3 regions of the Paenibacillus sp. JT31N11 genome follow, and region 3 is predicted to be linked to each of the others. Evidence: riboswitches for the same ligand, from Rfam matches in the RefSeq annotation. Region 3 holds a riboswitch; each other region holds the start of a gene.
What was found. A riboswitch is a leader RNA that binds a small molecule or an ion and turns the genes downstream of it on or off. The one in region 3 is predicted to bind ZMP and ZTP.
Positions count from the first base shown of each region.

Region 1: another riboswitch for ZMP and ZTP. It lies ahead of AC0YNV_RS23940 (DJ-1/PfpI family protein); the one in region 3 lies ahead of AC0YNV_RS39090 (IMP cyclohydrolase).
Region 2: another riboswitch for ZMP and ZTP. It lies ahead of AC0YNV_RS22805 (bifunctional 5,10-methylenetetrahydrofolate dehydrogenase/5,10-methenyltetrahydrofolate cyclohydrolase); the one in region 3 lies ahead of AC0YNV_RS39090 (IMP cyclohydrolase).

Region 1 is NZ_JBWDNQ010000007.1:297,306-299,565, reverse strand. Features, by position in the region: gene AC0YNV_RS23945 (NIPSNAP family protein) at 40-357, opposite strand; gene AC0YNV_RS23940 (DJ-1/PfpI family protein) at 506-1,054, opposite strand; ZMP/ZTP riboswitch at 1,122-1,201, opposite strand; gene AC0YNV_RS23935 (MFS transporter) at 1,294-2,260, opposite strand, start outside.
Region 2 is NZ_JBWDNQ010000007.1:21,026-23,285, forward strand. Features, by position in the region: gene AC0YNV_RS22800 (cyclodeaminase/cyclohydrolase family protein) at 1-371, opposite strand, end outside; gene AC0YNV_RS22805 (bifunctional 5,10-methylenetetrahydrofolate dehydrogenase/5,10-methenyltetrahydrofolate cyclohydrolase) at 368-1,234, opposite strand; ZMP/ZTP riboswitch at 1,317-1,456, opposite strand; gene AC0YNV_RS22810 (MarR family winged helix-turn-helix transcriptional regulator) at 1,635-2,078, shown strand.
Region 3 is NZ_JBWDNQ010000030.1:41,024-43,283, forward strand. Features, by position in the region: gene AC0YNV_RS39085 (helix-hairpin-helix domain-containing protein) at 1-166, opposite strand, end outside; gene AC0YNV_RS39090 (IMP cyclohydrolase) at 342-1,061, opposite strand; ZMP/ZTP riboswitch at 1,112-1,189, opposite strand; partial or broken gene AC0YNV_RS39095 (IS110 family transposase) at 1,596-1,730, shown strand; gene AC0YNV_RS39100 (alpha/beta hydrolase family protein) at 1,934-2,260, opposite strand, start outside.

The DNA of each region.
Region 1 (2,260 bases), on a different contig from region 3:
ATGCACAGTTTCTCTTGTTGTTCAAGGGAACATCCCCGCTTAGCGCTGGAAATATCCCGCACGCTGCATGAAGACTTTTTCCACTTGTTCGACAATCGGCCCGTCCGCTTCCGACTTCTGTTTCACTTCCAGCCATTCCGGATCCTGGCCGAATACATCCCACTGGCGGTTCCGCTCGTCCATATCGTTGTATTCCATGATGTAATACAGCTTGGAGTGTCCTTCCTGATCGACCCAGAAGTCATAAACCTTCATTCCAAGGCGTTTGAAAATTCCAAGGGTGTGGTTGGCGAAACGGGCATTCATGGCTTCCATCTTCCCGGCATGAACGGAATAGATACGCAGTTCGTACAGCAAGTTAATATCCTCCCTAGGTAAAATGATTGCTTTCCTGTTAGATCCTGCCCGCTGTGAAGACGCTGCCAACAGGGGGCATATCTGATATATTCCCGCATTTTGCGGTCAAAAGCAATGGCCGCTGCGGATATTCCGGCTATTCCGTCTGCTATTCACTCATCCGGCCGGGGCGATAATAGGGATAATCCATTTTTTCCTGAACCTGCCGGGCGACCTCCGGAGTGCTTAATGAATCGACGAGGAACAAGCCAAGATCAAGGGATGCGGAGACGCCGCCGCCCGTGAACACATTGCCATCCCTGACAACGCGGGACTTTACGACCTCTGAGCAATAAGGGGCAAGCAGGTCATATGCAGAAGGGTTCGTCGTAGCCCGTTTATCAGTCAAGAAACCAGACGCCTTAATCTCCACATCGCGTGCAGTTTTCACCCACGAGACAAAATCGGGGTCATGCCTAAGCTGCCTTGTAGAAAATCCGCCGGGGATAAAAATCAGATCATATCCGGAGAGATCCGGATAGACATGCGGGATTTTTATGGTTAATCCCCGATCATCCGTGATTTCCGCCTTCGTCGAACAAAAATCCCATGACACCGCTTCTTTGACTCCCAAAATGCCCAACCAGGTTACAGCTTCGTAAAAACCGCTAAAATCCAGCGTCGTCATTCCGTCAAATAAAATAAATGCCATCTTCATTCCCGTACACCGGCCTCTCGTTTGTCTGGTATAAAACAAAAAAAGCACCCGATCTGAAGAGAATCAAGTACTTTGCCCAGGCGTACGGCTGTTTGTCGGTGCGCTCCCTCATGGTTATCCATGTTTACGCCAGTAACGCACCGTTTCATGCTAGTGTTATAATCTTACATTCTTCTGCTGGAAAGTTCAAGGAGATAAAAGGAGATAAATCTCCGCCTGGTTTGTTTAGCCTTCAGCCTTCATCCTTCACTGCTATAGCCCTGTGCCTCCAGGTTCTTGCGGCTGGTTTTCATGATGAACATGTACATGAGAGCAAAACCCGCCACGCCCAGCAAAGCCGTCCCGGCGCTTATCCGGTACATCGCATGCGCGCCAAGATTCTGGAATATCCAGCCCCCGGTGACGCCCGCTACGATCCCGGACAGCCCTCCCCAGCTGAGGGCGTATACCGCTTGACCCGAGGCCCGGTATTCCTTCGGAACGAGCAGGGCGGTCAATTGCGTGCCTACATAATAATAACCTGCAAAAGTAAGACAGTGCAGGGCCTGAATGAAGATGATCTGATAAGGGGTTTCCGCCACCGACATCAGAAACCAGCGCAGCGCGTAAAGCAGACTGACAACGGCCAGACAGAAAATCATCGTTCGTTGACTTTTGCGCAAATACCGGTCAAATAGCAGGTAAACCGGAATCTCGAAGATGGATGACAGAAAAGCGGACCAGCCGATCAGAGAGTTTTTGCCTCCCAGATCGGAGATATAGATCGAAACAAATGTGTTGTTCATGGAGTTTGGAATCGAAATGAGAACGCCGATGACAAGGAACATGATAAACGGTTTGTTGGCCCATATTTGACCATAACCGACCGGGGCTCCTTTACGGCTGCCCGTTTTGCCTCCGCGGGGCAGCTTCAAGGCCAGGGCGATGGAGATGAGCATCATCACCCCGTACACGATCCACAGCTGATGAATGCCAAGTCGCTCGATGACCGGTCCTGTCGCCACCGCCATAACGGCCCACCCGAGGGAACCCCACAGACGGAAGCTGCCGAACTTAAGGCCTGTCTTGTCGGCCACATCGAGATTGAGGCTGTTGCTTTGCGAGAACAACGGGCTCTGGAAGAAAAAATAGAGCAGCATGAACGTAAAGATAAGATAGCCCGCGTTCAGAGAAAAGACGATCTGCATGACCACGGCATTGCCGATC
Region 2 (2,260 bases), on a different contig from region 3:
ACCATTAAGCCTAATGGCACCTCGGCCGCGCGGACAGCAGCTCCGCTGAGGGCCTTTTTGCGCAGCTCCCGCTCCTCTTCAGATGTCCTTGGCAGAGCCAGAACGCGCATAAACTCCCCGAAGCTCTCTATATCCTGCAGCATGACCGCCTCGCATGCCGATACAGCCCCCGTCATTTGTCCGGTTATGAAACTCATATCCGCCTGTACATCTTCATACTTGTTTCCTGTCGTCAGCCGGGTTACCATCGAGCCCATGGACGCACCAAGCGCCGCGGCTAGGGCAGCCACGCTTCCTCCTCCTGGAGTAGGAGAAGCGGAGCCCGCTTTCTCCAAAAAAGCATGGATCGATTGCTTCCATGAATCGCTCATATGTGCAGCCTCCCCACATCCTGCTGCAGCTTTAATGCATGCAGGACATTCTCGAATAATATCGTCGTGGTCAATGTGCCCACACCCCCAGGGACCGGTGAAGAAGCCGCTACATGATCGGCCGTTTCCAGAGCGGCATCACCGGCAATTCCACTGCCATCTTGCCTGACATTGATGCCTGCGTCAATGAGAGTCAGCCCGGTATGAACCATCTCCGGGGTAATCAGGTTCAATCGGCCCGCAGCCGTGACCAGCACGTCCGCAGCCTTGATCATTCGAGCCAGATCAGCCGTACGGGAATGGCACACGGTCACAGTTGCGTTCAGGTGCAGCAGCATTTGCATCAGAGGCCGGCCTACCGTCTCCCCCCTGCCGACAACGACAACATGCTTGCCGCTTAGCGGGATTCCCGCAGCCTCAATCAATCGGATGCAGGACTGCGGGGTAGCCGGCCGCAGACCGGGTTCATTCATCATGCAGGCAAGCTTATTGGCCGGGGTAATACCGTCAATATCCTTCAGCGGATCCAGCGCAGCCGCAAGCCGGCTGGAATCCAATCCCGCTGGCAGCGGAAGCTCGATCAGGATGCCGTGAATGCTGTCATCCCCATTCAACCGCTGAATCTCCCGGAGCAATTCAGCCTCCGTGACGTTCTGCTCGAAAGTCAGAAGCTCGAAGCCAATATCCAGCTTCCCGGCAAGCCGCCCCTTGGCGTTGGCATAGGCTGCCGAGGCCGGGTCTCCATTTACCATCAGGACCGCAATTGCCGGTGCAATCCCTGCTTCCTTCCATTCCTGAACCTGTGTCTTGATGAGCCCGCCTGCCTCATCAGCGAGCGGTTTTGCCTTCAACAGCTTGGCCATGATCGAATGCCTCCCTCATGCAATAGGTAAACAAAAAAAAGCATCTGAAAGGACCCGTGCTCTTAAGCACATCTTCCTTCAAATACTTTGCCCAGGCGTACGGCTATGACAGAGCGGCCGCTGCACCCCAATTAACTGATAGCGGAGGTCAGCATGGATACGCTCATTCAGTCGCTTGCTTCCTCGTGGTTAATCCACGCTGCGCCAGTTGCACGCGACCCTTATTCCAATGCTGTCATTATAGCAGAAACAAGGTCCAGAAGAAACGGCTATTGACGTCCTCTGGAGGATATATTGGCATTCCCCCGACTGTAACGGAATGCAGCCGCTTGACAACGTCGTCGAATTGATTTATCTTTAAATTAAGATATTTAATATAAAAGAAAATGAGGTGAGCAGCGTGAGTCAACCTCCGGATACTTCTTTACAGCTATTCGTTACTTTATCACGGGCGAATCAATGGGTTAGCGCACATATACAGCAGGATATTCGCAAATACGGGTTGAACCCCACTGAATTTGGTGTGCTGGAGCTGCTGTATCATAAGGGAGAGCAGCCTCTGCAGCAGATTGGCGAGAAAATATTGATGACAAGCGGCAATATTACCTACGTCATCGACAAGCTGACGGCCAAAGGATTAGCGCGGCGCAAGGCATGTCCTACGGACAGGAGAGTAATTTTCGCAGAGCTTACGGAGCAGGGGACCGAGCTGCTTGAGCGGATTTTTCCAGAGCATACCGTGGCGATTCAGAAGGCGGTAGCCGGTCTCACGGCTGAAGAGCAGACACAGGCCATTCAACTGCTTAAGAAGCTGGGCCTTGCAGCCCAGGCAAGCTTCATCTAGTTAGCTGCTTGCATTCAGAGCTACAGAGAAGCTGCGCATGCGGAACGTCTTCAGAATATTCGAGGGGGATGAGCGTGTTCACCGCTTGTCACTTGTCTAAAAATCCGTTGCAGACTGTTTCCGTCTGATACGCGGTATGATAACCGGCTTTTTGAGACGATCAATTGTCATATTGAGGCTAT
Region 3 (2,260 bases):
CTAACGCTTTTGGTCCCATACCATGCAACTTCAGAACCTCGGCTTCGCTGATCATCGTGAACTGTTCAAGCCGAAAGTATCCAGCTCCGGCGAGTGCTCGTTGTGCTGGTTTGCCTATCCCGGTCGGAAGGTCGTTTTCAGGTTTTGGTTCATTGATATTTGTCAACGCTATTTCTCCCTTCTCCTTAAGTAGTGATTTCCGATCTTGAATTGATGATTGTAAGTTTCTCTCTATCATAGCAGGTAATATATGTCATGAGTTCTTATCGACTGCTCCTTTTTGAAATAACGCGTTTGGGAAGGTTTTTTGAGCTGCCGTGGCAGCTCCTTCGTAAAGCTATCTATCGTGCTTCGTTAGCTGAATGCTTATTTCGAATTTGGAATTGAATATCTTGATTTGAAACATGAATAAACTTTACCAACAATGCGATTTTGTTTTCAGCATTGATGCGTTCCCAGTAAAAGTCTGCTATATCATTAATTGAATCGAATAGTGGTACTTCGAAAGGGTCGCCTTCAAATGGTTTTAGTACAGCATTCTGCTCTGAGTTGTACGTGTGAATGCAGTGACCAATGCCACTCTTAAATTTACTGTATTGATAACTATTGCGTAAGCAAACTGAAGGGTCGTTGTCGTGTGTTTTTAAAATCGACAAACTATACTGTTTAAGTTCTGTGTTTATCACGGCTGAAATTCTCGGTGTAAAGTGCGGAGCATCTGGTTCAAACTCTCGAAGCATTAACGATTGTTCAAAGGACCGGTTATGCTGCAACCCATCATAGATAGTATCAGTTTGATCACCATTCGAGACAATGTGCATGTTCACCCTATGTCGGATAGGATAATAAATAATAAGTGATGGATCTTCCATTTTGGCAGGATCAAATACTTTGTTCTTTACGCCCCATCCGTCCAGTTCAAAGACGCGGTTGCGGCTATTCACGCTTCTCCCCATAATCCAATAAACCTGTACATAATGCGACCTAGAAGGAGTCATTCCTACGATAAGCGTTCTTCCGGGATATGGGTTTTCAAACAAATCGTGTTGAACTGTTTTCATTGCTCTTGCTCCTCTCGAGTAAACATAAAGAGGTAAGGGGAAATTCCCCTTACCTCTGCCCAGGCGTACGGCCATAACCTATATGCTTCCTCATGGATCCCCATGCTTCGCCAGTCACATATAAGTTCTAAATTACTTCCAATAATAGAAATTACTGCTAGTAAAATCAATTATGACAATGGCTTAACTAGCACCAACGGAACTACGCTCTACTGTCCGTTAGCGTAGTAATAGCTACAGCCTATAAAAAAGTCGACAGCCTACTGTGTTGTTATTAAGCTCTCGTACCCGTTCGTATTATGAGGTCACCAGATCTTTCTGGTGGACCTCATTTTTATGTGGTCGTAAGATAGCGGTAGCCGGTGATCGAACGTTCGTACCCGTGGGACTTGGATCCCGAGAGCTATTCCGTTCATCCCCCTACTTGTTAAACCATGATTAGGCTGGTTGGGACAAAGATCCCGAATAACAAGCGATACTGTGGACGACAAGAAGGTTAGGGTTGCCGGTGAAAATAAGTTAAGGAGTGGTGGAATGAACCCTGTCATTGGATTGGACGTATCAAAAGGAGAAAGTCATGCACATGCTTTTTCAGATCGAGGAACGCCTTACGGAAAGACCTTTCGATTTGAGCACAATCTGGAGGGATTAGCCTCCTTCCTTCGTTATGGGTTTTACGATATAAAGTAATTCTGCGTAGTAATTAGGGTATCCTGCCCGTTCGTAACGACAGTTTCAACACATACCTTATATCTTATGTATCGAAAAAACCAGCCCCCTTAAAGGACTGGTTCACTGCAGCTAGCTATCGTCTCCGGTTTGGGCGTTTCCGTACCTCTGAAACGGTTGTCCACATTGGCCTGTTAGATTGATTAACGAATAAATTCAATTTCCGGGTGCTCCGGTGAAGGACCTTGGAGTAAATCGCCGGACATGTATCGCAAGTGTCGGTCGAAGAAAGCTATGACATAATCGCGTTGGACTGCAATTGCCTGCGCCGGATCGATGGTACCGATCGACTCTTGGATCACCGTATCGGGTAAGCCCAGCTTTTCTTTCAATTGTGGCAAAATCGCCGGGTAATCAGTAAACGTAAAATGCATGCCTTGAGGCGCGTTCAGATCAAGCTTCCAGCCGGCTGAATGCTCCCACAACGACTTCCAGTCCGGCCTCGTCAAGTGGGAATCGGGTCCTTCCTC